DNA from 3 places in the Saccharospirillum sp. HFRX-2 genome. Region 2 is predicted to be linked to each of the others. Evidence: predicted binding sites of a transcription regulator. Region 2 holds the regulator's gene; each other region holds the start of a gene.
The links. The regulator PhoB, encoded in region 2, activates phosphate uptake and scavenging genes when phosphate is short. The targets are predictions, from matches to a motif close to TGTCATANNNNTGTCANA.
Positions count from the first base shown of each region.

Region 1: the regulator PhoB is predicted to act here: its motif matches at 6,070-6,087, upstream of ppk1 (polyphosphate kinase 1).
Region 3: the regulator PhoB is predicted to act here: its motif matches at 6,247-6,264, upstream of ABMA60_RS14070 (phosphatase PAP2 family protein).

Region 1 covers NZ_JBEBMU010000001.1:157,486-167,129, reverse strand. Annotated here, with positions in the region: gene ABMA60_RS00855 (RNA polymerase sigma factor) at 1-1,043, opposite strand, end outside; gene ABMA60_RS00850 (hypothetical protein) at 1,201-1,434, opposite strand; gene ABMA60_RS00845 (gamma carbonic anhydrase family protein) at 1,795-2,349, opposite strand; gene ABMA60_RS00840 (exopolyphosphatase) at 2,416-3,951, shown strand; gene ppk1 (polyphosphate kinase 1) at 3,953-6,037, opposite strand; gene ABMA60_RS00830 (hypoxanthine-guanine phosphoribosyltransferase) at 6,205-6,762, opposite strand; gene ABMA60_RS00825 (dihydrofolate reductase) at 6,921-7,433, shown strand; gene ABMA60_RS00820 (VOC family protein) at 7,540-7,908, shown strand; gene ABMA60_RS00815 (peroxiredoxin) at 7,988-8,647, opposite strand; gene ABMA60_RS00810 (hypothetical protein) at 8,810-9,154, opposite strand; gene ABMA60_RS00805 (methyl-accepting chemotaxis protein) at 9,530-9,644, shown strand, end outside.
Region 2 covers NZ_JBEBMU010000003.1:60,246-69,889, reverse strand. Annotated here, with positions in the region: gene ABMA60_RS08680 (YqiA/YcfP family alpha/beta fold hydrolase) at 1-214, opposite strand, end outside; gene leuA (2-isopropylmalate synthase) at 269-1,966, opposite strand; gene ABMA60_RS08670 (Lrp/AsnC family transcriptional regulator) at 2,302-2,787, shown strand; gene ABMA60_RS08665 (HU family DNA-binding protein) at 2,920-3,192, opposite strand; gene ABMA60_RS08660 (FAD-dependent oxidoreductase) at 3,254-4,417, opposite strand; gene ABMA60_RS08655 (rubredoxin) at 4,414-4,581, opposite strand; gene ubiA (4-hydroxybenzoate octaprenyltransferase) at 4,774-5,637, shown strand; gene phoB (phosphate regulon transcriptional regulator PhoB) at 5,747-6,454, shown strand; gene phoR (phosphate regulon sensor histidine kinase PhoR) at 6,451-7,770, shown strand; gene ABMA60_RS08635 (response regulator) at 7,735-8,655, opposite strand; gene ABMA60_RS08630 (hypothetical protein) at 8,743-9,573, opposite strand.
Region 3 covers NZ_JBEBMU010000006.1:253,125-262,768, forward strand. Annotated here, with positions in the region: gene ABMA60_RS14040 (HlyC/CorC family transporter) at 1-971, shown strand, start outside; gene ABMA60_RS14045 (DUF4864 domain-containing protein) at 1,025-1,453, shown strand; gene ABMA60_RS14050 (RNA methyltransferase) at 1,520-2,245, shown strand; gene maiA (maleylacetoacetate isomerase) at 2,230-2,865, opposite strand; gene tyrR (transcriptional regulator TyrR) at 2,887-4,449, opposite strand; gene ABMA60_RS14065 (MJ1255/VC2487 family glycosyltransferase) at 4,601-5,659, opposite strand; gene ABMA60_RS14070 (phosphatase PAP2 family protein) at 5,656-6,183, opposite strand; gene ABMA60_RS14075 (HIT domain-containing protein) at 6,293-6,730, opposite strand; gene ABMA60_RS14080 (GNAT family N-acetyltransferase) at 6,844-7,956, shown strand; gene ABMA60_RS14085 (VOC family protein) at 7,983-8,423, shown strand; gene ABMA60_RS14090 (proline--tRNA ligase) at 8,539-9,644, shown strand, end outside.

The sequences.
Region 1 (9,644 bases), on a different contig from region 2:
ATGGCAGTAAGTCCCGCCGCCGGGCCCTGGCTCATCCCCAGAGCGACAGCACGGTTCAGGGCGATGACTGGCGATGGGTTCAGTTGCAGCAGAGCATCGTAGAGGCCAAGAATCTGCGCCCAGTCGGTGTCGGCAAAGTTAGCGGCTTCGGCATGCAGGGCGGCGATGGCGGCCTGCAAACCGTAAGGCCCGATACCGCCCGGCGCCAAAGCGCGCGGCACTAACGCACAGCCTTCGTCGATCAGTTTGCTGTCCCACAGGCTGCGGTCCTGATCCTGCAAGCGCACCAGTTCACCCTGGGCATCGCTGCGCGCAGGTCGACGCGAATGGTGCAACAGCATCAGGGCAAGCAGGCCGAGTGCTTCGGGTTCGGGTAACAGGTCGGCCAGCATGCGGCCGAGGCGAATGGCTTCTTCGGCGAGGTCCGGCCGGGTCAGATCATCGCCTTCCGAAGCCGCATAGCCTTCGTTAAACAGCAGATAGACCACCGCCAGGACCGCTTCCAGTCGCTGCGCCAGTTCGTGGCGTTCGGGTACTTCGTAGGGGATGCCGGCGTCGCGGATTTTGCTTTTGGCGCGCACGATGCGCTGGGCGATGGTCGGGGTTTTGGTGAGAAAGGCGCGCGCCACTTCTTCGGTGCGCAGGCCGCAGACTTCACGCAGGGTGAGCGCTAACTGAGCGGGCCGGGCCAGTGCCGGGTGGCAGCAGGTGAAGATCAGCCGTAATGGGTCGTCGTCGATGCTGTGATCGATATCGTCCGCTTCGGCCTCCTGGTCGATCAGGGCCTGAGTGGTCATTTCCTCGACCGCATCGCGGTGGCGGTTGCGGCGGCGCAGCTGGTCGATGGCTTTGAAGCGTCCGGCGGAAACCAGCCAGGCTCGGGGGTTATCCGGTATGCCGTCTTCGGGCCATTGTTTTAAGGCGGCCATAAAGGCGTCGTGTAAGGCTTCTTCGGCCAGGTCGAAATCGCCAAGCAGGCGAATCAGGGTGGCGAGAACGCGGCGATTTTCTTGTTGGTAGAGGCGTTCGATGTCGGTGCGCATACAAGCCGTTATCCGAGGGGCTTGCGGGCAGTCTATCACTGAGTGAGAGGGGATAAAGCAGCTGTTGTCGGGGTGCGGATCTGCCCTGGCGCCCCGACACAAAAAATGGGGAGCATCCTGTCAGCATCGTCTCTGACGAAATGGATGCTCCCCATCGTTAGGCGCTACCAGGCCCTGCTCTTTCTCTGCCAATACTGGCTTGCTCCTGGCGCTCTTCCTTAATCGTCTTCCAGTTCAGCGGACGCTCGACGGTTTGCTGGTGCAGACCAATATCGTTTTGCAGGTGATCACTTAAATGATCGGCCAGAAAGCGTTGCTGGCGTTTCTCTTTGAGCCACAGGTTCAATTCGCGGCGGCGCTGCAAATGGTTGATCAATTTGTTGACTAACATGGTTCGTTCTCCAGTTTGTTAAGCCTGGAGCGACGGATTGGAGCCTTGGAGGGAACTGTTTTGTGGTGCTAAATCAGTACGGGCCGCGGCTTCAATCCGCGGCTCGTGAGGCAGGTGTTACACGAATCGCGGACGCAACAGATTTTTAACTCCGGTCGCCATCAGGCGGGCGGAGCAAGAGGTATTTTGTGCGTATGGATGAATGCGTCGCATAGCTAACCTCCGTCTGTGCTTATGAATTCGTGTTGAGGGTTTAAAATGACGAAACACTGCGTTTCGACCCGTGGGACTGTATAACAAGCTTTTCAAGGGCTCAAGCTGAAAAAGCTTATTGAACGAAATTTTCCGAGACGATCAGTGTCAGGCTGGCGCAACACCGTTCAGACCTTCGGCGCGATAGTCGTCTTTCAGTTTGACGTAGTTGGCGGCCGAATAGCGGAAGTAGCTCAGCTCTTTTTCGCTCAGTGCACGCTGCTGTCGCGCCGGTGATCCGACGTAGAGATAACCCGATTCCAGCCGTTTGCCCGGTGGCACCAGCGAGCCCGCGCCGATCACTACCCGGTCTTCGACCACAGCGCCATCGAGTACGGTGGTGCCAATGCCGATCAGCACTTCATTGCCAATGGTGCAGCCATGCAGACAGGCCTGATGACCGATGGTGACATCGTCGCCGATGGTCAAGGGATAACCGTCCGGGTTGTAGTCGCTGGCGTGGGTGATGTGCAGCACCACGCCATCCTGGACGGAAGTACGCGCACCGATGCGGATGCGGTGCATATCGCCGCGTACGATGGCACCCGGCCAGACCGAGACATCATCACCCAGTTCCACATCGCCAATGACCATGGCGCTGGGATCGACAAACACCGCCCGGCCCAGTTTGGGTTGATGGTTGCGAAATGAATGGATGGCCATCGTCCTTGCTCCTGTCATAAAGCTGAGTCAGCATTGTCGCAGTTTGCCTGTTAGGTTGCATTGCTCATGCTTAAGTTGTCGGATTTCTGGCGCAACCGGGTCGAAGAAATGGCTGCCATCGATCTGGGTTCCAACTCCTTTCATATGATTGTCGCCCGCCTCGACAAGGGCGAGTTGACCGTGCTCGACCGCATTAAAGAGCCGGTGCGATTAGGGTTTGGTCTAAGCGAAGATGGCGCTCTGGACGATTTGTCACAGCGTCGCGCCCTGGAATGTCTGAGCCGCTTTGGTCAGCGCATCAGTCATTTGCCGGCCTCGGCAGTCCGCGCCGTTGGCACGCGAACCTTGCGCAAGGCGACCAACTCGTCAGTGTTTTTAACCAAGGCTGAACAGGCGCTCGGTCATCGTATCGATGTGATTTCTGGCGCCGAAGAAGCGCGGCTGATTTATCAGGGCGTGGCCCAAGGGCTGGATGACGAACTCGATCGCCGCCTGGTGGTCGACATCGGTGGCGGCAGCACCGAGGTGATTGTCGGCGAACAATTCCAGCCCTTGCAGCTGGAAAGTCTGGGTATGGGTTGCGTTGCTTTGATGCGCGAATTTTTCGAATCCGGTTCGCTGAGCAAAAAAGCCGTGAAGAAGGCGACCACCTATTGCCTGCAAAAAATTGAACCGGTGCGCGATGAATTCCTAACGGTCGGCTGGCAACGCGCCATCGGTTGTTCCGGTTCCATCAAGGCCATTTCCAAAGTTGCTGAAGCGACCACCGGTTCACCCATTATTACCCGCGCCTTGCTGGACGATTTATGCGACCAGGCTGGCCAGGCTAAATCGATTGATGACTTCAAACCGGATGGTCTGGGCAGCGATCGGCAGCCGGTCTTTGTCGGCGGTTTGATCGTCTTGCGCGCTGTCTTCGAAGGCCTGGGCCTCGACAGCATGGAAGCGTCGCCCTGGGCGCTGCGTGAAGGCTTGTTGTACGACCTTATTGGCCGGCTCGATCAGGAAGATGTGCGCAGTCGCGGTGTGACTCATCTGGCGCAACGCTTTCACGCCGATGCCGCTCAGGCCGAGCGCGTCGCTGCCACCGCCGAAGGTTTTTTAAACGATAATGTCGACGCTTTGGGGCTGAGCGATCCACATCCGTGGAACAATTATTTGCGCTGGGCGGCGCAGCTGGCCGAAGTGGGTTTGGACATCAGCCATAACCAGTTCCACAAACATTCGGCGTACATTGTGCAGCATTGTGACCTAGCGGGTTTCAGTCGCGAAGAACAACAGCGACTGACATTTTTGATTCAACATCATCGCAAAAAACCGGACGCCGATGCACTGACACATTTAACCGATGAAGACCGCCAGATTCTGCCCGCCTTGTTGGTGATGTTTCGTCTTGCAGTGGTGCTGCATCGCGCCCGTACCGGTAGTAAATCGGAAGGCATTTCGTTGCGTATCGACAACACCGATCTGACCTTGATCGCTACCGCAGATTGGTGGGAAGAGCACAGCCTGACCCAGGCCGACCTGGAGCAGGAAGCGCAGTATCTGACTAAGCTGGGTTATCAATTGCAGTTGCCGACAATGGCGAACGGCGACAGCTGAATCAACTGATACCGGCGCCGCTGATGGCTTCATCCAGCAAACTCTGTTGCGCCGAAACAGGCGTTGCTTTGCCGGGGCGACACAACAGGTAATGACCGTCACTGTCGAGTTCCCAGGCCTGGCAATTATCGGCCAGATAACTTTCCAAATCCTTGATCACCTTGTCGCGCAGTTTTTTGGTTAACAGCGGGAAACCGATTTCTACGCGATGAAACATATTGCGGCTCATCCAGTCGGCGCTGGCGAGAATCACTTCCGGATCACCGTCGTTATGGAAGCAGTAAGCGCGGGTGTGTTCGAGGAAACGACCGACGATGGAACGCACCCGAATATTTTCCGAAACACCGGGCAAGCCCGGACGAATCTGACAGACACCACGGACAATTAAATCGACCTGGACACCCGCCTGGCTGGCTTCATAAAGTTTACGCGCCAGTTGTTCTTCGTAGAGTGAATTCATCTTCAAAATAATGCGCGCGGCTTTGCCGGCTTGAGCGTTTTCAATTTCACGCTCGATGCGGCGCATCATGGTTTTATGCAGCGTAAAAGGCGATTGAAACAGCGTATCGAGTTTGCTGACCTTGCCCAGGCTGGTGAGCTGCAGAAACACCCGATAAACATCATCACCAATCTGCTTATTGCAGGTCAGTAAACCATAGTCGGTGTATACTTGAGCTGTTTTCGGATGGTAATTACCGGTACCCAGATGCACATAATGACGCAGCTTGTCGCCTTCGCGCCGCGCCACCATCAACATCTTGGCGTGGGTTTTATAACCGACGATGCCGTACACCACATGAATGCCATATTCCTGCAACCGTTCGGCCAAAACCACATTGGCCTCTTCATCAAAACGCGCCAGCAATTCGATGATGACGGTGACTTCTTTGCCGGCTTTGGCAGCGGCTACTAATTCATCGACGATGATCGAATTGGCACCGGTGCGATACAGCGTTTGCTTGATGGTGAGCACGTTCGGATCTTTCGCCGCCTGACGAATAAAATCGACCACCGGCATAAAGGAATCGAACGGATGATGCAGCAGAATATCGCTCTTTTTAATGGCATCGAAAATATTGGCTTTGCGACGCAATACGCGCGGAACCCGGGCATCAAAGGGCGGATAGAGCAGTTCTGGGCGAGCGACTGTGTCAATCAGGTTGGCGAGCCGATTCAGGTTAACCGGGCCGTTGGCACGGTATAAATCGGTCTCGGTAATTTCGAATTGCTTGAACAAAAATTCCAGTAATTCATCGGGGCAATTGGCGGCCACTTCCAACCGCACTTCATCGCCGTATTGGCGGTAAACCAGTTCCCCTTCGATGGCTCGGCGCAAATCGCCGCTTTCTTCTTCATCGACGAACAGATCGGAATTGCGGGTAACGCGAAACTGGTAACAACCTTTGACTGTCATGCCGAAGAATATTTCGTCCATAAAGTAGTGAATGATGGACGACAGAAACACAAAGTCATGTGGACCCGAACCGGTTTCGTCGGCGGGCAGCTGAATCATATCGGGCAGAGCACGCGGGCATTGCACGATGGCCTGGCCGGAGTTGCGGCCGAAGGCGTCTTTACCATCGAGCTTGACGATAAAGTTCAGACTCTTATTGAGAATGCGCGGAAACGGATGCGCCGGGTCGAGCCCGATCGGGCTGAGCAACGGCAGTACTTCGTGCTCGAAAAACTGCTGCAACCAGGCGGTTTGCGACTCGCTCCAGTCTTCGCGTTTGATGACCCGAATATGATGCTCGGCCAACAGCGGCAGCAACTGCTCATTGAGAATTTGATACTGGCGGTCCACCAGTTGGTGCGCGCGTTCCGCGATGTCATCCAACTGCTGGCGCGGTGTCAGCCCTTCCGGACCGGTGAGGGTGGAGCCGGCTTCGAAGCGTTCTTTCAAACCGCCGACGCGAATCTCGAAAAACTCATCCAGGTTGGTGCTGGAAATGCACAGAAAACGCAGTCGCTCGAGCGCCGGAATCTGATTATTTTCAGCCTGGGACAGCACCCGGTCATGGAATTCGAGCAGCGACAGCTCGCGATTGATGAAGTGGGCTGGGGTAACGGTGAGCGGTTCGGTCATGTCACGCCTCTGGATGGTCGGTTCCACCAGTGTATGACATTTAGATGGCAGGGAGGTTACAGCAGCATCGGGCGATACTGCTGGGAGACGCAGGACGCTGAGCTAGGTTTTCCGCTATCCGGCGTCTCCCGTCTCCCGTCCAGCTGGGCGGCACTCCGCGTTTTCCGTCAAAGCCCTTTGACGGCGTAAATTCCCGGGGCGTTGCGCCAGTAGCCTTTGTAGTCCATGCCATAACCAAAGACATAACGGTCTTCGCATTGCAGACCAACGTAGTCGGGCACGATGTCCGGGCGGGCTTTACGGTCGTGTTGTTTGTCGACCAGAACGGCGATCTTGATCTCGGCGACACCGGCTTCGCGGCAGTGATCGACAATGGCGCCGAGGGTGGCACCTTCGTCATAGATGTCGTCCACGATCAGGATGGTACGGCCTTCCAGCGACTGCTGCGGCAGCATGCGCCACTCCAGGTCGGCGCCGGAAGTCTTGTCGCGGTAGCGGGTGGCGTGCAGATAGCTGATCTCCAGCGGGAAACCCAGCTTGGTGACCAGCTTGCCGGTCAGCACCAGGCCGCCGTTCATCACACTGAATACGATAGGGTTGGTCTGTTCCAGATCACGGGAGATGTCGGTAGCCATAGTATCGATGGCTTTTTCGACCTGGGTTTCACTGAACAGACAATCGGCCTGTTCGCGCACTTCACGAATCTCGGCGGGAATGGCGGTCATAGCGGCCTCGGTTTGCTGGATAAGTGGTCAGGAAAAAAAGGGTTGCGAACTTTAGCGGCTCTGATGCAGCCGCGCAAGCCTGTGACCGACTGCGCCAGCGTCGTCCTCGCTGGCCGGGCTCTCTGTTAGTATACCGCGCTCAGTGAAGGAGAGAACGCATGCGCATTGCACTTATCTGGGCTATGTCTGAGAACCACGTCATAGGCCGTGACAATAAACTGCCCTGGTACCTGCCCAACGACCTGAAATACTTCAAGCAGATCACCTCTGGCAAACCCGTCATCATGGGTCGCAAGACCTACGACAGCATCGGCCGACCGCTGCCCAATCGCACCAACATCATCATCACCCGCGATAGCGGGTTCAGCGCCGCAGGCTGTCAGGTGGTGCATTCGCTGGATGAGGCGCTGGAACTGGCTGATGCGCAACTGGCGGTGAATGGTGGCGAAGAAGTCATCGTGATGGGCGGAGCCCAGATTTACGCCGAAGCATTGCCGCGCGCCGATCGGCTTTATGTCACCCTGGTGCATGCCCAGGTCGCGGGTGATGCGCTCTTTCCTGCCATCGATTTTGACGCCTGGCAGGAACAGTCGCGTGAAGACTTTGCAGCCGAAGGTCCCAACCCTTACGACTACTCCTTTGTCATCTATGATCGGCCGGCGTTGAACTGACTAAGCGACTTTTCAAGGGACTTTCTAAGCGACTTTGAACTGACTAAAAAGCGTCTAAACTGATCGCACCTGTGGTCAACCGGCAGCGCCGGTAAGGAGCATAACGATGGCTCTGGATTCCCAACCCATCGCCTGGTTTGAAATTCCGGTGGCGGATATGGAGCGTGCGCAACGCTTCTACGAAGGCGTGCTGGAGACCTCCATGGAAAAGCTGGATCTGGGCGAGAATTTCAAGATGACCTTGTTCCCGGCGTCGGATCACCGTGCCGGCGCCTTGATGCAGGCACACGGCTATACGCCTTCCTATCAGGGCGCCATGGTCTATCTGGCTGTGGATGACATCGCCGCCACCCTGGATCGCGTCGAGCAATATGGCGGTCAGGTTATCAACGCCAAGATGAGTATTGGCGAGCGGGGTTTTGTCGGTCATTTCGAAGACAGCGAAGGCAATCGAGTCGGTTTGCACAGCCACTGACACAACAACCCAGCAAACAACCCGGCGCCAGGCCGGGTTGTGTCAGAGGTAACTCAGCTATAACAACGCAACCGCTGTCTTACTTGGGCTGTTCCACCAGCCGCAGATAAGGCTTCAAGGTGCGATAGCCCTGAGGGTACTTCTTCTGTGCCTCTTCATCCGACACCGCCGGTGGAATAATCACATCCTCGCCATGCTTCCAGTTAACCGGTGTCGCGACCTGATGGCTGGAAGTCAGCTGGATCGAATCCAGAGCGCGCAGAATTTCATCGAAGTTACGGCCGGTGGTCATAGGATAAGTCATGGTCAGTTTGATCTTCTTATCCGGGCCGATCACAAAGACCGAACGCACGGTGGCGTTGTTGGCCGGGGTGCGACCTTCCGCATCACCGTCTTCGTCAGCTGGCAGCATGTCGTACAGCTTGGCAACGTTCAGATCGGTATCGCCAATCATCGGATACTTGGGGTAGTGACCCTGAGTTTCTTCGATGTCCTTGGCCCACTTTTCATGGTTATCGACCGCATCGACACTCAAGCCGATGATCTTGGTATTACGCTTGTCGAACTCCGGCTGCAGGCCGGCCATATAGCCCAGTTCGGTGGTGCACACCGGGGTGAAGTCTTTGGGATGGGAAAACAGAATGGCCCAGCTGTCGCCGATCCAATCGTGGAAATCGATAACACCCTGAGTCGTTTGGGCTGTGAAGTTGGGAGCCGTATCGTTAATGCGCAATGACATAAGTCGTTCCTCCTTAACCAAAGATGTAACCGGGCAGGACAACGAAGATTGCCGGTTACCTCCTAGGTCGAGCTGTCATCGCAAATTTCAAGGCAGCTGGCTCCGCGCTGCTAAACCGTTCTGTTCTAATCTTATGCTAGTTCGGAAGACAGTGATGGAAGACTACTGAACCAGAGTGTTCAGCTTCAGCAGTTCGTTCAGATTGGGTGTGTCGCCCGCATCGACCTCGGTTGTCAGGTGCATTAATTCCGCACCGGAAAACAACGCCTTCAGCCCGGTATCGAGGCAATGTTGTTTAAGCCGCGATGGCGGCAGCTGATGAGCCAGGGCAAGCAACTGTTGCGACATCAGCATAAACTGTCCCAGCTGGTTGGGTGTTTTGAACGTCGGTACCAAGGCTTGATGAGCGTCAATGGTTGAAGCCACAACCTCGACCGATTCGGGTTCAGAAAACTCGAAGACAAACAACGAATCAATGTACTGATCAACTATAGATTCACTGGCCACAATCAACATCCCTTTAGCGTATTTATCGTTGATAAAAAACGGCGCATAAAAATCTCACTGTAGTGCAAATAACGAGTTATGCCGATTTTATTAGCAGACATAAAAATTTTTTGTTTAGCAAACGAATTGATATCGACCTTCATTCGTAACGTTATAACAGCGTACGGTATCGAATCTGTCCGCTTCTGCTGCTTTTTGTAACTTAAATTAAGCAGCAGCAACGGCAATAGACGTTTTAAAAATGAGCTGTCTAAGCCAGATTTTATCGGCATTCAGGCCAGTGTTGGTCTGGATTCTTTTCGTTAATTAGAAAATTTGAATATTGGCCCGGGCCGAATTTAACAGCTGTAAAAATTATTCTTGTCCTGCAGCAGGATGGGCGCATTACTGTCCGCCTCCAGCTTGCATAAGCGCTATGTCGGTCTACGTTCAATAACAGAACCGGTACCAGCCGACTTAGGAAAATCTTCCATGCAATTAGGTTTTGGCC
Region 2 (9,644 bases):
GCGGACGCCCCGGTGCCGCATTGAGTTTTTGCACCAGGCCGGCCAAGGCGTCATGCATCTCGGGGACGCTGTAATAGAAGGCGTTGTGCGCCTGGAACTGCCAGCCGCTGGCTGCGGCCTGATCATAAAAATAGCGCGCTTTGTCGCTGGGAAGTTCGCCGTCGACTTCGACCGCGGAGTTAAAACCGTTGATATAGATGAGGGTTGTGCTCATCTTTTTGCCCTGAGTTGCCACACTGCTCGACATCCTTGTCGAAGCTCGAGTGTTTTACAAGGCGGGCGCTTCGGCACCGGCGGCGGCTACATCGGCTTTGCTAGCACGCTGGTAACGGCCAACGGCGGTGAGCAGCGATTGCAGCGCCGTGGTCGAGGTGTCTTCCGCCAGAGCAGCGGCGGTCACCGGGGTGTTGTTAACCAGCACCTTCAGGCAGCACAGCGCTTTGGCGTTGGTGCCTTCGCTGAGCGCAAATTCGTCGTAGGCATCGACTTTCAGCGACAAATCGAACTGTTTCTCCAACGCCGCCGCCAAGGCTTCCAGCGCGCCCTGACCGTAACCCTGCAACAGGGTCGGGCTGCCGGCGTCGCCGAAATTGACCTGAGCTTCAACGCCGGCATCGGTGCGATGCAGGTCGTAGGTGTGCAAACGCCAACCATCGGGAATGGCCAGGTATTGCGAATCGAACAGGCTGTGCACGCGCTGCGAATCGACTTCATCGCCGGTCACTTCAGCATCACGCTGCACGACCTTGGCGAAATCGATCTGCAACCAGCGCGGCAGCGAAATACCGTAATCGCGCTCCAGCACGTAGGCGACGCCGCCTTTGCCGGACTGGCTGTTGATGCGCACCACTTCTTCGTAACGACGACCCAGATCGGACGGGTCGATCGGCAAGTAAGCCACCTGCCAGATATCGCCTTCGCTGCGCTTGTTCAGGCACTTGCGAATGGCGTCCTGGTGGCTGCCGGAGAAGGCGGTGAACACCAACTCACCCGCGTAAGGATGACGCGGATGGGTTTCGATTTCGGTGCAGTATTCAACGGTGCGAATGATGCGCGCCATGTCCGACAAATCCACTTTCGGGTCGATGCCCTGGGAGTAGAGGTTCATCGCCATGGTCACCAAATCCATATTGCCGGTGCGCTCGCCGTTGCCGAGTAAGGTACCCTCGATGCGATCGGCACCGGCCATCAGACCGAGTTCGGCTGCCGCCACGCCACAGCCACGGTCGTTATGCGTGTGCAGGCTGACAATGATGTGTTCGCGCTGTTGGATGTGGTCGCAGACCCATTCGATCTGATCGGCGAACACATTGGGTGTTGCCATTTCCACCGTCGCCGGCAGGTTGATGATCATCTTCTGACCATCCTGGGGGCGCCAAACATCAGTTACCGCGTCGATCACTTCGACGGCGTAATCCAGCTCAGTGCCGGTAAAACTTTCCGGTGAGTACTGGAAGGTCCAGTCGGTATCCGGGAATTGCGCAGCCAGGCGCTGTACTTCTTTGGCGCCTTCAACGGCGATGGCTTTGATGCCATCGCGGTCCTGTTCGAACACCTGCTCGCGCTGCACCGTCGAGGTGGAGTTGTAGACGTGCACGATGGCGCGCGGTGCGCCTTTAAGCGCTTCATAGGTGCGCGCAATCAATTCCGGCCGCGCCTGGGTCAACACCTGAATGTTGACGTCATCGGGAATGCGGTCTTCTTCAATCAATTTACGGCAGAAGTCGAAATCCGGCTGGCTTGCGGCCGGGAAGCCGATCTCGATCTGCTTGAAGCCCAGATCGACCAGCAGATCAAACAGCTGCTGTTTCTGGGTCAGGTTCATCGGCTTGACCAGCGCCTGGTTACCGTCGCGTAGATCAACCGCACACCACTGCGGCGCCTGCTCGATAACCTGGTCAGGCCAGCGGCGATCAGTCTTGCGGATAGGGGCGAAGGGACGGTACTTGCGGTGGTCGAAGCTCATGTCGGTGTCCTGTTTTCTCTGGCCGGCCGGGATCTCCGGTGGGCTCAGTGTGCAAGATTAGCTAAGGGGTCAATGCAGCTCAACATGATGGACCGGCTCGCGACGATCGGTCGGAACCGGCCAGCTCGGCAGCGGTCCGGGTCGGTCCGACTGCATGGTCTGGCCTTGTGGGCTGGACCGGGTCTCGGCCAGCGTGGGTAGACGGCAGACCGGTTGAGCAACGTGACACAGTATAGGCCGGCGCCTTCGCAAGGTGTTTGCGAATTTGCTGTTTATTCGCTCAATATCGACATAATATGTCGCTAACTAATAAATATTGGACATTTAATTTCACGATGAATGAAAAACTGGTCAAGATCGACAAGATAGACCGCCGCATTCTGGAATGCCTGCAGGCCGATGGTGGGCTGACCAACCAGGAACTGGCCGAGCGTGTCGGGCTGTCGCCCTCGCCCTGTTTGCGCCGGGTTCGGGCACTGGAAGAGGCAGGCATCATTTTAAAAAGAGTCACCTTGCTGGAACGCAAGGCGCTGGGACTATCGCTGACGGCCATCATCCTGATCAGCATGGACCGCCACATTCCCGAGCGTTTCGCCGAGTTCCAAAGCCAGATCGAAGCCTGCCCGGAAATTCAGGAGTGTTATCTGATTACCGGTCACGACGCCGACTACATGCTTAAGGCGGTGGTGCCGGATATGGATACCTTTCAGGAACTGCTGCTTAACCGCATCACCCGGATTCCGGGCGTGACCGGCGTGCATTCCAGCTTTGTACTGCGTCGGGTGGTCGATAAAACCGACCTGCCGCTGGGTTATGTTTAGATGGACAGCGTCTAGGCGGGTTGTTTTAGATGAGAATGCTTAGGCGGGAAATAAAACGCTAGAAACGCAAACGGGGCCAGACAGGCCCCGTTTCCTAACAATGCCGCTGGGCGGCACCGCTAACCATCAAACTCAGTTGACAGCGTCTTTCAGAGCCTTGCCAGGCTTAAAGGCAACAGTGTTGCTGGCTGGGATCTGAATGGTTTGACCTGTTTGAGGGTTCTTACCGGTACGAGCGGCGCGGGCACGAGCTTCAAAAGTGCCGAAACCGACCAGAGTCACAGATTCTTTTTTGGCAACGGTGTTGGTGATCTGATCCAACATGGCATTCAAAACATCGTTGGCCTTCTCTTTAGAGATGTCTGCTTTCTCTGCAATTGCAGCGGCCAGTTCAGGTTTACGCATAAGTATTTCCTTCTGTTTTTATCGTGGTACACGATGCATCTTTCAGCATACGTTACGGTTTTTAGGTTGCCAACAGCGGCGGGACTGTCTTCAACCAGGTGTTACGTTCTTTGATACGTTCGCCGCACAGGGCAAAGCCCAGTACATCATCCCCGCGGCGATACACGGCCGCTAGATTAGCGCCACTGCCCTCGATTTGCCATGCCCCATCGCCTCTTGGTGGGTAGGCGATCACAGGACAGGCCGGAGTTTTTACCGTAATCGGCATCGCCGGCCAGCTCACTGGCGTCGGTTCACCGGCCAGCGTTTTCGCCAAAGCCCGCGCTGCAGTGGTCAACGGCAGGATATACATGAGGTTCAGGCCATCGATTTCGGCGCAGTCTCCTAAGGCGTAGATATCGGCCTGACTGCTTTGTAAAAGTCGGTCAACGACCACGCCCTTATGCACGGCCAGGCCAGCTTCGCGCGCCAGGCGGATACGGGGCGCGAGGCCCACCGCCGACAACACCACCTCGGTGCGCAGCTGCTGGCCGTTGGTCAGGCTGACACTCAGCGCACCGTCTGCAGCGCTATCCACCCGGCTGGCCAGTGGTCCCAGATGGAATCGCACACCGAGCTGCTCCAGTTCGGTTTGCAGAGCGCGACCGATTTCCGGCGGTACCAGACCGGTCAGCAGGCTTTCGCTGGGTGCGGCGACGTCTACCTGATAACCGGCACTGGCCAGGTCGTTGGCGAATTCACAGCCAATCAAGCCAGCGCCCATAATGGTGACCTTGGAATGGCCGTCCAATGCCTGCTGGAAGGCGGCGAAGTCATGACGATCATTCACCCGGCAGATTCGCTCCAGCGCATTGCCTTCCAGTGGTGGCTGCAAAGGTTCAGCACCCACGGCCAATACCAGTCGACCCCAGGTCTGCGGCTGACCCTGGCTGAGCTGCAGCGTGCGAGTCACGGTATCGATAGCCGTCACTTCGGTGTGCGTCAGAATCTGTGCCTGGAATTGTTCGGCAGCGACCTCAGCGGTCATCTGCACCAGATCATCAGCGGTCTGCTGTTTGCTCAGTGCATTAGAAAGGTTGGGCTTGTAATAGCCGGCGCCGTCATCGGCGGTGATGATGACCAGAGGGGTGTCGCTGTCATGCTTGCGCCATTCCCGCACCAGCGTATAAGCCGCCAGGCCGGAGCCCAGCACCACCAGCGGGGCAGACGTTGAAGTCGGTTTCATGCCAGTTCAATCATCTCGAAATCGGCCTTACTGGCACCACAGTCGGGGCAGTACCAATCTTCAGGAACTTCTTCCCAGGGTGTTCCGGGTGCAATGCCTTCATCGGGCAGGCCTTCGGCTTCATCATAGATAAAACCGCAGACGATACATTGCCATTTCTTCATTTTCGCCTCTGTTGCAGCGAGCGCAGTCGGGGGATGGGTTGGTGCGTTGGACGCAGAAACTACTGACAGCAGCCGCTAAAAGCAAGGCAGTTGTTATCACTGGCAAATGCCCAAACCCGTGGATACACTGGCCGCCGTCGACTGGCCCGGGTAGGACACGGGCTGCTAGCAACCGGTCTGAACGGAACCATTATGACCCTCTCAGCTTGGCCCCATTACCTGAAACTGACCCGACTCGATCGCCCCATCGGCATCTATCTGCTGTTATGGCCGACGCTCACCGCCTTGTGGCTGGCGGCCGGCGGTTTACCCCCTATTCATCTGGTGCTGATCTTTATTCTGGGCACCGTGGCCATGCGCAGCGCCGGCTGTGTCATTAACGATTACGCCGATCGTCATTTCGATGGCCACGTTAAACGCACCGCCACCCGGCCGCTGGCTCAGGGTCTGGTCAGCGAGCGCGCGGCCTTAACCTTGTTCGCGGTATTAACGCTGATCGCCTTTGCGCTGGTGCTGCTGACCAACCGCACCACGGTGTTGATGTCCTTCGTCGGGCTGTTTCTGGCGGCGCTTTATCCGTTTATGAAGCGCCATACCTACCTGCCGCAACTGTTTCTGGGCGCGGCCTTTTCCTGGGCCATTCCGATGGCCTACACCGCCGTGGACGCGCCTTTTACCGCCGCTACCTGGCTGCTCTATATCGCTAATATTCTGTGGACGGTGCACTACGACACCCTCTACGCCATGGTCGATCGCGATGACGATCTGAAAATCGGCGTTAAATCGACCGCCATTCTGTTCGGCGATGCCGACCGCTTAATGGTCGGTCTGTTGCAGATCATGACCTGGGTCGCCTGGTTGTTGTTGGGACTGCACGCCGACCTGGGGCTGTTCTGGGGCCTGGGTCTGGCCGTAGCCGCCGGTTGTTTTGTGTTCCAGCAGTGGTTGATTCGCCATCGCGAACGCGACCCGAGCTTCCGCGCCTTTCTCAATAATCACTGGGCCGGGATGGCGCTGTTCGTCGGGGCGGTGATCGATTTGGGTACGCCGCTGTAGCAGCCGCTCTCTGACGCATTGCAGATTTTTGACAATCTGATGAAAGCTGTAACACTGCTGTCATCAAAGCCGCGTCTAATAGTCACGAACGTGATAGCCGGGGTTACTCATGAACGCTCGCAGCATTCTTATTGTTGACGACGAATCCGCCATTCGTGAAGTCATTGCCGCCGCTTTGGAAATGGCGGGTTACCGCACGCTGGAAGCGGCCGATGCCACCGAAGCCCATGCGCTGGTGGTCGACCAGAAACCGGATCTGATCCTGCTCGACTGGATGATGCCGCAAGTCAGCGGCATTGAGCTGGCACGGCGTCTGAAGCGTGATCCGCTGACCGCAGAAATCCCCATCATCATGCTCACCGCCAAAGGCGAGGAAGATCACAAGATCACCGGTCTGGAAGCGGGTGCCGATGACTACATCACCAAGCCGTTTTCACCGCGTGAACTGGTCGCTCGTCTGAAAGCCGTGTTGCGTCGCGCTACACCGGCCGGGGTTGATGAACCCATCGAAATTCAGGGTCTGACACTCGATCCAGCCAGCCACCGCGTTTACGACGCCAGCGGCGAGTTGAGCATGGGCCCGACCGAATTCCGCCTGCTGCAATTCTTTATGAGCCACCCAGAGCGTGCCTACACCCGATCGCAACTGCTCGATCAGGTCTGGGGTGGGAATGTCTATGTCGACGAACGCACCGTGGACGTTCATATTCGCCGCCTGCGTAAAGCCCTGGGCTCGCCGCACGAGGCGCTGGTGCAGACGGTGCGCGGCACGGGATATCGCTTCTCCACCAAAGTTTCGGCACAATCGGCTTCATGATCCGAGATATCCGTCGGCCTTATTACCGCAATCTGCTGCTCTTCTTCGCCGCCGTCGCCACGGTCGGCTTCCTCTTGGGTTATCCGCTTCGGGCGTTGTTGGTGGCGTCCCTTGGCTGCCTGCTGTGGCAGTTGTTTCAGCAAGGCCGCTTGATCCAATGGCTGCGCAATGGCGCACGCTCCGAACCACCCGACGCCGGTGGCCTCTGGGGCATGGTATTCGATCACTTCTACAGCGTGCAGCGCGATCATCGTCAGCAAGTGCGGCACCTGCAAAACGTCATCAGCCGCATTCAGACCTCCACCCAGGCGCTACGCGACGGCGTTATCCAGCTGGATCGTCAAGGTGCGCTGGAATGGTGGAACCCGGCGGCCGAAGCGCTGCTCAGCCTGAAGCCTCAGGACCAGGGCCAGTTACTCACCAACCTGCTGCGCGATCCGACCTTTGTGCGCTTCTACAACAAGGGTGAAATGAGCGAGACGGTGCAGCTGGAAAACCCGGCCTTTCCGGATCGCTACATCGATGTTTCCATGACCATCTACGGCAAGGGCGAACGCCTGCTGTTGATCCGCGACACCACGCGCATCAAGCAACTCGAGCAAATGCGCCAGGACTTCGTTGCCAACGCCAGCCACGAACTGAAAACTCCGCTGACGGTGCTCAAAGGTTATCTGGAATCCATCCTCACCTTCGGTGGCGATCTGCCACCGGCGCTGAGCAAGGGTCTGACCAATATGGAAGCCCAGACTCAGCGCATGGATAATCTGGTGAACGATCTGCTGGTACTGACGCGGCTTGACGCCGAAGTACAGCATTCGGTGCGGCAAAGCGTGAATGTGGGTGAATTGCTGGAGAAAATTGCCGCCGATGCGCGCGAGCTGTCGAACGATCGCGGCCATCGCATCAGCGTGCAGCTGGACAGCGACGCCGCCTTACAGGGCGATGCCTCAGAATTGCACTCGGCGATCAGCAATCTGGTTTATAACGCCGTCAATTACAGCCCGGACGGCAGCGATATCGAACTGAAATGGAAAGCCTCGGCGGCGGGTGGTTTTATCGCCGTTCACGACCAGGGCATCGGCATCGACCCACGCCATATTCCACGCCTGACCGAACGCTTCTACCGGGTCGATCCGGGCCGTTCCAGCGCCCGTGGCGGCACCGGTCTGGGTCTGGCCATCGTCAAACACATCCTGCAGCACCACCAGGCACGACTGGACATTGCCAGCGTGCCGGGGCGCGGTTCGGTGTTTACCTGCTGTTTCCCGGCCGAGCGGGTGTTAGCGGCTGCGGAACGCTCCGACAAGACGGCTTAACACCGCCATCTTATCTTCGTCCTCATCGACAAACTTGACGCTGACGCGGGCGCGTCGGCAATCCTGACTGGGTTCCTGCAACGCAAGTCCAGTAACAAAACCATTAACCCGCGCCACCACACCTTCTTGTTCGGGGGCCTGGATATCGACCACCACCTGCTCGTGCAACACCGGCGGGTAGGTATCCTCAAAGGCGATCTGCACCGCCACTTCGTTCAGATTGATGTCCCGCAACAGACCCGCCCAGATCGATTGATTAGAGCGCAACGACACCTGCCAGTTCATCTTCTTGCGGTTCTGAGGAATCGGCGGGGCATTATTGTTGTTGGCCGAGGCCACCAGCTTGCTGCTGGGCGAGCCGGCAGTCAGCAAACTGGCCGCCGATGCCTGCTCTGCCGGCTTGCCACCCGTCAACAAGCTGGCTGAATCGTCACTGGATTTAGTCTGATTCATGGCCGAACGGCCTTTGAGAATGGCGCGAATCAGGTCTCGGTGATTGACCGACAGGGCTTTGAAAATTTTGCGCAGCAGCTGTTCGTTACTGAACGGTTTGCCGATGTAATCGTTAACGCCCGCTTCCACGGCTTTCACCACGTGGTCTTTATCGCCACGACTGGTCACCATGATAAAGGGCGTTTTATCTTCAGCTTCGACCTGCTCGCGATTACGCAGCCATTGCAGCAGTTCCAGGCCGGACAACTCCGGCATTTCCCAGTCACACAACACCAGATCGTAGCGTTTCTTGACCAAGAGCGCCTGAGCCTTGCTGCCGTTGACGGCCTCATCGATCTGACACTGGGTAAATTGACTGCGCAGAGCGCGCTTCACCAGATCCCGAATAAAGCCAGCGTCATCGGCCACCAGAAAATGTAGTGTCTGCAGCATTCCTTCCTTTCCTGAAAGAGCGGGCCAAGCCGCCAATAAATGTCGATGATAGTGGTTCAGGCTAGTTCAAGGCCAGCCTGTCTACCACTAGTCGGGATCAATTTGCAGTTGCCAGCGGTGAGCATCCGGCGTGATACAACCCAACTCCACCGAGCGAAACCGCATGTCGCGCTTCAGTGCACGAATGCCTTCAACGACCTCTTCGGGCGTCGCCACCGACCAGTAAATGGCCCGCACCAGATCACGGGCTATCGGCAAGGCGGGCTTGTCGCGATACTGCGGCGTGGTCTTAGCGGGCATCAACAACCGCCATTCCTGGTTATCGGCCTGGGAGACATGATCTTCAAGTAAACCCGGAAATGGATTATCCGCACTGACTTTAAAACGATGCGCCTGGCCATAGCGCACCGGCGCCAGCAACGACGGCCGCTCCTTAGTGCTGGCCAGCGACTTGTGCGCACTGTTCAACGCCACCGCCAAACCACTGAACCCCTCCGCCAAATCGCGCCAGCCGGCGTAGCACACCGGCGATGCGAATAACCGCAGCAACCGACCCTGGCCTTGCCAGCCGTTGTCATAATGCGGCTGCTCGCCATCCTGATGACGGCGCGCAGCGGCACGAATATCGGCCTCGATGGCACCGCCCTGAGCGCGAAAATGCTCGAAGCTGAGCAGGCCACGCACCGCCTCCGGCAGCGCTTCATACTGACGCTGCCACTCCGCCTCCATGGCCTCTTCGGAAACCGGACGCTGCTGCTGGCGCTGCTGCAGCCAGCGATCAAACTGCGCAAAGGGATAGGCCAGCGGTGCGCCCGGTTGCATCGGCAAATAGCCGGCCTTAAGCCAACTCAGCCAAGCGTTGGGGCCAAACGCATGTAAGCGCCCTCCGGGGCGGTCTGCTTGCTGGTTTTCCGACATGGGATGTAAGACTTTTCCTACAAAATGCGTACGCAAGCCGGTTGATTACACCGGCGCTTTTCATGGGTGCG
Region 3 (9,644 bases), on a different contig from region 2:
TGACGCTGGTGGTGCTGATTTTCGCGGAAGTCACGCCCAAGACGCTGGCGCAACGCTACCCCGAACAAATCGCCTTTCCGTTTTCCTTTGTGCTGCGGCCCTTGATGTTTGCGCTGGCACCGGCGATCTGGCTGGTCAATCTGTTCGTTAACAGCCTGTTCTGGCTGTTCCGCGTTGGTCGTACCGGCGACAGCACCGATGCCCTGTCGGCGGAAGAATTAAAAACCCTGGTCAACGAGTCCGGCGAGATGCTGCCCCCGCAACGTCAGAACATGTTGCTGGGTATTCTTGAGCTGGAAAACGTCACCGTTGACGACATCATGGTGCCGCGTAATGAAGTCAGTGGCGTCGATATGGAAGCCGATGTCGATACCATCGCCGACCAGATCCGCCGCACCGACTACACCCGTTTCCCGCTCTACAAGGGCGATCTGGACAAGGTGATCGGCATCATGCACATCCGCGATGCTGCCGAATTCCTCTACGCCGACGAGCCGTCCAAGGTGATGCTTACCAAGGCCGCCAAGGACCCGTACTTTGTGCCGGAAAACACCCCGCTGCACACCCAGTTGATCAACTTCCAGACGCAGCAATTGCGCATGGGTCTGGTGGTTGATGAGTACGGTGATATTCAGGGTCTGGTGACGCTGGAAGATCTGCTGGAAGAGATCGTCGGTGAATTCACCACCGACATCGCCAATTCCAGCAAGGAAATTCACCCGCAGCGCGATGGCTCTTATGTTATCGACGGCACCGCTAACATCCGCGAAATCAATCGCGCCCTGGCTTGGGAGTTGCCGACCGACGGTCCGAAAACCCTGAACGGTCTGGTGTTGGAGCACGTCGAAGACATTCCCGATGCCAATCTGTCGATCAAGATCGATCGTTATCTGATCGAAATTCTGCAGATCAAAGACAACGCCGTCATCGCCGCCCGCGTTCGCGAAATGCCGTTAAGCCGGCCACGCTGAACCGATCCTCCGCCGGGAGCGTATTGACTGGACACCCCAAACGGGAGTCCGCCATGCGTTCCCTGCTTCCCCTCCTGCTGTGCTGCCTGCTACTGGCAACCGACGTCCAGGCTGAAGACGATGACCATAACGATGATCTGGAAGATCAGTTCCGCAACCTGATCACCCAACAACTGAGCGCCCTGCGCAGCGGCGATGCCGAAGCCGCCTGGGCCTGGGCTCACCCCAACATCAAAGGCCGGTTTCTGACCGCCGAACGCTTCTACACCATGGTCGTGCGCCAGTATCAGCCGTTGACCGAATTCAGCGTCATCCGGTTCAGGGAACTGGAAGCGGCGGGTGACAACTGGGTGTTACCGGTCTGGCTGCGCACCGACGACGACCAGCAATACCTCGCCTTCTACGCCCTGAGCCAGACCAACCAGGGCGAATGGCGCATCGCCGGCTGTCAGTTGGTCGAGTATCAGCCGCCGGGCATCTGAGCCGGATGATTGAGACGGCGGCCGTGTTAAACTGCGCGGCCCCGTGACCAACCCCAAGGCGCTTTCATGTCTATCAATATCCGCATCGTCCTGGTTCAGACCTGGCATCCCGGCAACATTGGCGCCGCCGCACGCGCCATGAAAAACATGGGTCTGGAGCAACTGGTGCTGGTCAATCCTATCGATTTTCCTTGCGATGAAGCCTACAACCGCGCCGGCCAGGCCACCGACCTGCTCGACAACGCCCGAGTCGTGACCAGCCTCGACGAAGCCATCGCCGATTGCGGCCTGGTCGTCGCCACCAGCGCCCGCGAACGCAGCATTAGATTACCGGCCCTGTCAGCCGAAGAGTGTGGCCGCGAAGCCGTATCGCGCCAGCACGAAGCGCCGGTTGCACTGGTATTCGGACGCGAACGGATGGGCCTGCACAACGACGACATTCAGCGCTGTCACGCCCAGGTGAATATCGACGCCAACCCGGATTACCCGGTGCTGAACCTGAGTCAGGCGGTGCAGTTATTGAGTTACGAGGTATTCAAAGCGGCGCAAAATGAAACCGGCAACAACACGACCACGCCCTACCCGCTGCATGCCGATCTGGAAAGGTTTTACGACCATCTGAATGAGACGCTGGGTGATATCGGTTTTCTCAACCCGGCGCACCCGGGCCAGGCGGTGGATCATCTGCGCGCCCTGTTTCGCCGCGCCCAACCCACTGCCAAAGAATTGCGCCTGCTGCGCGGCGTACTCAGCGCCGCCCAGCAAGCTGCCAAGAATCAGTCTTCCGGCTGATTGCGGCTCGGTTCGGCCTGAACAAAGGCCGGCTGAGCGGTGGCGTGCTGATAGATGCGCTGCAAACGCGGCCAGGCATCGAGCGTCATATCAACGCGCAGAGCGTTATACATCTGCGGAATCAATAGCACATCGACCAGGCTCAATTGATTGCGATAAAACCAATCGCCACTGCCCAAGCGCGCCGCCTGCACTTCCAAGGCATCGAAGCCGGTAGTAATCCAGTGCCGGTGCCAGGCGTTCACTTCAATTTCGCTGGCCTGAAATTGCGAGCGCAACTGCTTTAACACGCGCATGTTGTTAATGGGGTGAATGTCACAGCCGATGTCCTGGCACAGCGCCCGAACTTCGGCACGCGCCAACGGATCGTTCGGCAACAGCGGCGGGTTCGGATAGACCTCTTCAAGGTATTCCAGAATCGCCATCGACTGCCGCACCAAGCCCGGTTCTAAATCCAACGACGGCACCAAACCCGCCGGATTCACCGAGCGATAAGCTGCACTGTGCTGATCGCCCTGGCGCAACTCAATAGGCACCTGCTGCGCGTCAACACCTTTCAGTGCCAACCCAATGCGCACCCGATAGGCGGCCGATGAACGCCAATAATGGTAGAACTTCATCTGCATTCTCCCGGTGACAAATCAGTCGGATCGACTGTGCTTGCCAATGCCATACTCGCGCAACTTATTGGCAATGGCGGTGTGCGAAACGCCCAGCTTTTTACCCAGCTGCCGACTGCTCGGATAAGCCGGATAAAGCCGGCGCAACAACTGAGCCTCAAACCGTTTCATGGCTTCATCAAGCGAGCCTTCGAAATGTTCATCGACATAACCCCAGCCGCTGGAAAAGCTGGGCAATTGCAAATGTTCCGGCTCCAGAATGTCATCTTCAGCTAAGGAAACGGCACGCAACAACGAGTTTTCCATCTGCCGCACATTGCCTGGCCAGGGATATTGCTGCAGCGCATTCTGACAAGCGCGGGAAATACGAATCCGGCGGCGTTGCGGCTCGGCAAAGCGGGCAATAAAACGTTCGGCCATCGGCAAAATATCGTTCTTGCGATCGCGCAGCGCTGGAATGTGCAGCGCCAATACGTTCAGCCGGTAATAGAGATCTTCACGGAAGGTGCCGTCGCGGCACAACGCCAGCAGATCTTTTTGCGTTGAGCAGATGATGCGCACATCGGCGGTAAATTCCTGTTCATCGCCCACCCGGCGGTAGGTGCCATCCTGCATCAGGCGCAGAAATTTCGACTGCAACAGCTTCGACATATCGCCGATTTCATCGAGAAATACCGTGCCGCCTTCGGCCAGTTCGACGATGCCCTTTTTCGCCTGGGTCGCGCCTTCAAAAGCACCGGCGGCGTAACCGAATAATTCGCTTTCGGCCACACTGTCGGGCATGGCAGCGCAGTTCAAAACCAGGAACGGTTTGTCTTTGCGCAGGCTGTGTTGATGGCAGGATTTGGCCAGTAATTCTTTGCCGGTTCCGGTTTCACCGGTAATTAACAAAGGCGCATCCAGACCCGACATCCGCTTAGCCTGACGAATCACCTTTTTCATCGGCTGGCTTTCGGCGATGAGTAATTCAAACTCACCGGCCTGCTGCTGGTAAGCAGTGATCTGGCGACCAAGACGCTCGGGTGATTTAAAGGTAATGACCGCGCCGGCAAAGTAATCGTCCTGGTCGGCATCGGTTTCGTTGGGTACGCGAATCGGATAAATATCAGCCAGGAAGGTACGGCCACGCAGTTGCAGATGAGTCGCCGTCGCGCCGGGTTGATCGCCGTTGAGCCAATGGCTGAAATTGAAACCCTTCACCCAGTTCTTCAGCAACTTGCCGTGCACCTCAGCTTCGGGCAATTGCAGAATATCGAGCGCGGCTTCATTGGCGATCACCACATTGCCCTGGCTGTCGATCGATACCACCGGTTCAGGCAGCGTTTTCAGCAGCGTCTGCATTTCCTGCTGTTCACGCTCGCCGGGCAGATAGGGAATCAGGGAGACATCCTGGATGCCCGGAATCAAACGGATTTCCGGCATCAGATGCTGAAATTCATCGAAAACAAGCGTCGGGAAGTTGAGGTAAATCCGGCCGGTGGGATCAATTTCGATGCCCCTGAGATCGATCTGGTGTTGCACCAGAATATCCAGCACTTCAGCACAAATACCCAAGCGCTCTTCGCATTCGATCTTGAGCCGCATTCACTCTCCCCACTGTAAGCAATACTTTCCAGCGCGCTAAATTGCCGCAGGGTCGTTTTGTTGTCAACTGAGCTTTACAGCCGACAACAAAAAACGGCCCGCTGGGCGGGCCGTCTGCTAAGACTCAATAAATAATATGGCTTAATAAAAACTAAGCGACGCGCTGAGCAGCTTGCTGCGATGGGAAGTTCACGTCGGCCCACAACTCCTCGACCAGGCTGTCGATGGAGGCATGCGGATAGCGCTGTAACCAGCTCACCAGAGCCGTGGCCACATCCGGGTAATTCACCCAGCGCGGCTCACCCTGGCGCAGGAACGCTTCAATGGCGCCGGTAGAAACCTTCGGCATCACCGAGCCCAGGTCCAGCGCCTGCAAAGCCGCAGCGTTGGACTGCTGCTCCATCTGGCCGCGCAGCGGTTTAACCAGAATGCGTTTGCTCATCGACAAAGCTTCACTGGCCAGTTCAAAGCCAGCGTTGCAGATCACGCTGCCGCATTCGGCCAGCGACGCCTGGAAACCATCGCGGCTGAAACCGCGCACCGTCACCTGACCGTACTGGCCCGGCTCAATATCGCCGCAGTGCATCACAAACCGCACCTGGCTGTTGACCTCATTGAGCAGCGCCAGCGTCGCTGCGCTGTTTTCGAACGGCAGATAAACCAGCGCTTTATCGAGCGAACCGGGTTTCGGTTCCGTGGTCGATTCAATGATCGGCGGCAGAATGGGTGCGCCGAAATGATGCCAGTGCACACCCAAACCCACGGTTACGGGTGCAAACCAGCGCATGATGGCTTCAGACACCACCGAATGCCCGGCCTTGGGAATATCGTGGTTAAAGGCGTACTGATGGCCGACGCCCACACAAGGCATACCCTGAGAGCGCGCCGCCCAGGCTACGACCGGTTCAAAATCGGTGACCACCAGGTCGTATTGGCTCAGCTCGAGCGAGCGAATATCGCGCCAGAGGCCTCGCATGGAGGTGTCGTTCATGGTGCGACGCAGATCAATACGACCATCACGAGTCGCGAAGGTCAGGCCTTTGAACACCCGAAAATCGCCGAAGGCGTCCATATCGAAAAAGCGCTCGCGCTCACGACCGGAAAACACCCAATCGACATCAACACCAGCATGCGCCAGCGCCTCGGCCATCACTCGGGCACGAGTGATATGACCATTACCAGTACCCTGAACGCCGTAGAGGATTTTCACAGTACAAACCCTCCCAGCGCCCAGAAGCCGACCAGCGAACCCAGGGTTGCGCCAACCAATGTATCGGTCGGGAAATGCACACCCAGGAAGATGCGTGACATGGCCACACAGCACGACCACAACAACAGCACCATCAGCAGCACCGGCAGCTGACTGGCCACCAGCACGGTAAACAGGAAGGCAGCCGAGGTATGGCCGGAAGGGAAACTGAATTTATCGGACGGAATGATAAAGCTGGTGAAATCGTCAATGGCTTCTTGTGGCCGGTTACGCCGGCAGGTGTTTTTCAGCACCCAGTAGATGCCGCGTTCCACCGCGAAAGCCACCACGGCCACCTTAACCAAGGCCATGCCGGACTCTGGCTGAGTCATGCCATAGACGGCAAAGAACAGCAGGTAGAGCCAGCCGTCGGCGGTACGTGATACCGCACGACTCAAAGCAGTGATACGCTCACGGCGACGACGCGCCATGCACCAATTGAACGTCAGGGTGTCAAGCTGTTGGATTCGGTGCAGCCATTTCATGAAGAAGCCTCCATCGTCATGGCGTCTATTATTCATTCGCCCGTGTCACCTTTCTGACTTTTTGATGAAGTTTTAATGACAATCCTGACCCTAACGAAAATCCGCTGCATCAACCAGCAGGCGGTTCGGCCGCTTTAAAGACCGAGGTTTCAAAGGCCGACTGCAAGCTCAGCACGCGCTGGCGCAATGCACCACGCGGATAAGCCTTGGCCGGAACAGCGCCCCAAACCGGGTTGGGCCAGGCCGCATCGGTTTGTTTGCGCACCACATGATGGATATGCAACTGCGACACCACATTGCCCAGCGCCGCTATGTTCATCTTGTCACCTTTAAAGGTGGCCATCAGGCGCTCAGCGACGAAGCTGCTTTCCCAGATCAATTGTTCCTGGTCGTCTTCGTCCAGCTGGTAAATCTCGCTGATACCCTCACGCTGAGGTACCAGTATCAACCAGGGGTAGTTGGCGTCTTTCATCAGCAGAATGCGATTCAGCATCAATTCGCCAACTTCGACGCAATCATTCTGCAAGCGGTGATCCAGTTCGAACATCGAGCCCTCCTTTGCCGCCATTGTACCGCAAAGGCACAGATGTATAAGTGGGCACTGGGTCTGCCTGCACGCAACCGATATAATGCCCCGGCACTTTCCCAGGAATGGCCTCTATGCCCGACGTTCAGTGGCACACCCAATGGCCCGAACACCTAGGCCAACACACCGACAACCCGTTCAGCCGCGCCAGCTTTTTACGCGCTCTGGAAAGCAGCGGCGTGTGCAGCATCGATGGAGGCTGGTCGCCACACCATCTGCACTGGCAAGATGAACAACAGGAGCTGGCGCTGCCCTGCTACGCCAAAACCCACTCCTGGGGCGAATACGTTTTCGACTGGGCCTGGGCGCACGCCTATGAACAACACGGCCTGCCCTACTACCCCAAACTGGTGTGCGCCATTCCCTATACACCGTCCATGGGACCACGAGCGAGCACGCCCTTGCATGCGCCATTAGTCACCGACCTCGCCCAGGCCATGCAACAAGAAGCACTGAACCAGGATTACAGCGGTTGCCATCTGCTGTTTCCCGATGACGCCACCGCCGACCTCTGGGCCAACCACACCGACTGGGTGGAACGGCGCGATGTTCAGTTCCACTGGCGCAACCAGAATTACCGCGATTTCGATGACTTCCTCGACCGCTTCGCCTCGCGCAAACGCAAAAACCTGCGCAAAGAACGCCGCTCCATTGCCGACCAAGGTCTGGAAATGCGCTGTTTCGAAGGCCGTGAAATCGATGCGGTCACCCTGCGACAGTTCTATATCTTCTACCACGCCACCTACTTAAAGCGCGGCCGCCAAGGTTATCTGACACTGGAATTCTTCGAGCAACTGCTCGCCGAGCAAGCCGAATCGCTGGTGCTCTTTATGGCGTTTCAGGGTGAGGAAGGCGTGGCGGCGGCGCTGTGCTTTCGCGATTCAACCACGCTCTACGGCCGCTACTGGGGTTGCCTGGACGAATTCAACAACCTGCATTTTGAGTGCTGCTATTACCAGGGCATCGACTACTGCATCCGCCACGGTCTGCAACGTTTCGACCCGGGCACCCAGGGCGAGCACAAAGTAGCGCGCGGTTTTGAGCCGCGCATTACCCGCTCCTTTCACTGGCTGGCGCGGCCGGAATTCCAGCAAGCGGTCGAACGCTTCTGCCTGGAAGAAGCCGAAATGGTCGAACGCTACCGCGAACAAATGACCGATGCCCTGCCGTTCAAACACACCGACTGACCTCTGCTAACCAATCTGGAGTTTTTATGCGTTATCTACACACCATGGTTCGCGTCAGCGACATCGACGCCTCCTTGCGCTTTTTCTGCGATGGCCTGGGCCTGGTCGAAATCAGCCGCAGTGAAAACGACAAAGGCCGTTTCACCCTGGTTTTTCTGGCCGCCCCGGAAGACCGCGAACGCGCCCTCGCCGACAAAGCGCCGATGGTGGAACTGACCTATAACTGGGACCCGGAACAATACACAGGCGGCCGTAACTTCGGTCACTTGGCCTATCGTGTCGATGACATCTACGCGACCTGCCAACACCTGCAAGACATGGGCGTTGCCATCCTGCGTCCACCACGCGACGGCCACATGGCCTTTGTGCGCAGCCCGGACAACATCTCCATCGAACTGTTGCAAGCCGGCGACGCCCTGCCCGCCGCCGAACCCTGGGCCTCCATGCCTAACCAGGGCGAGTGGTAACTCACCGCCCTCACCGCACACCACGCCTGACTACACCTCGGCCGCCGTTGGCTCTACAATGGCGGGCCGTTTTGCTTCATACCCAATCTGAATACAGCCAACAACGAGAATCTTCATGCGCGCAAGCCAGTATTTGATCGCCACCGTCAAGGAAACGCCCGCCGATGCCGTTATCGCCAGCCATCAACTGATGCTGCGCGCCGGCATGGTGCGTAAACTCGCCTCCGGCCTGTACACCTGGATGCCAACCGGCCTCAAAGTACTGCGCAAAATTGAACGCATCGTGCGCGAAGAAATGGACCGCGCCGGCGCCCAGGAAGTGTTGATGCCTTGCGTGCAACCGGCCGAGCTGTGGCAGGAAAGCGGCCGCTGGGACGATATGGGCCCGCTGATGATGAAAATGCAGGATCGCCACCAACGCGATTTTGTGTTCGGCCCGACGCACGAAGAAGTGATCACCGATCTGGCCCGTAACGAGTTGACCAGCTACAAACAACTGCCGGCCAACTTCTACCAAATTCAGACCAAATTCCGCGATGAATTCCGGCCGCGTTTCGGCGTGATGCGCGCCCGCGAATTCATTATGAAAGATGCCTACTCCTTCCATGTTTCGATGGCATCGCTGCAAGCCGAATACGACAACATGCATCGGGCTTACTGCCGTATTTTTGATCGGCTCGGCCTGAACTACCGCCCGGTGCTGGCCGACAGCGGCGCCATCGGCGGCGACAGCTCGCACGAATTCCAAGTGCTGGCTGAATCGGGTGAAGACTACATCGCCTATTCCGACAGCAGCGACTACGCCGCCAACATTGAACGCGCCGAAGCGGTGATGCCTGCGGGCGAACGCGCTGCGCCAAGCGAAGAACTGCGCCAGGTCGATACCCCGAACACCAAAACCATTGCCGCCTTGGTCGAAGGCTTTGGTCTGCCGATTGAGAAAACCATCAAAACGCTGATCGTCGAAGCCGAAGACGACGTGGACGGCGGTTTAGTCGCACTGCTGGTGCGTGGCGATCACGAACTGAACGAAATCAAAGCCGAGAAACTGCCGCAAGTGAAAGCACCGCTGACCATGGCAACAGAAGAACGCATTCGCGCTGTGGTCGGTGCAGGTCCCGGCTCATTGGGGCCGATTGGATTGCCGATGCCCATCGTCATCGACCGCGCCGTCAGTCTGATGAGCGACTTTGGTGCCGGTGCCAACAGCGACGACAAACA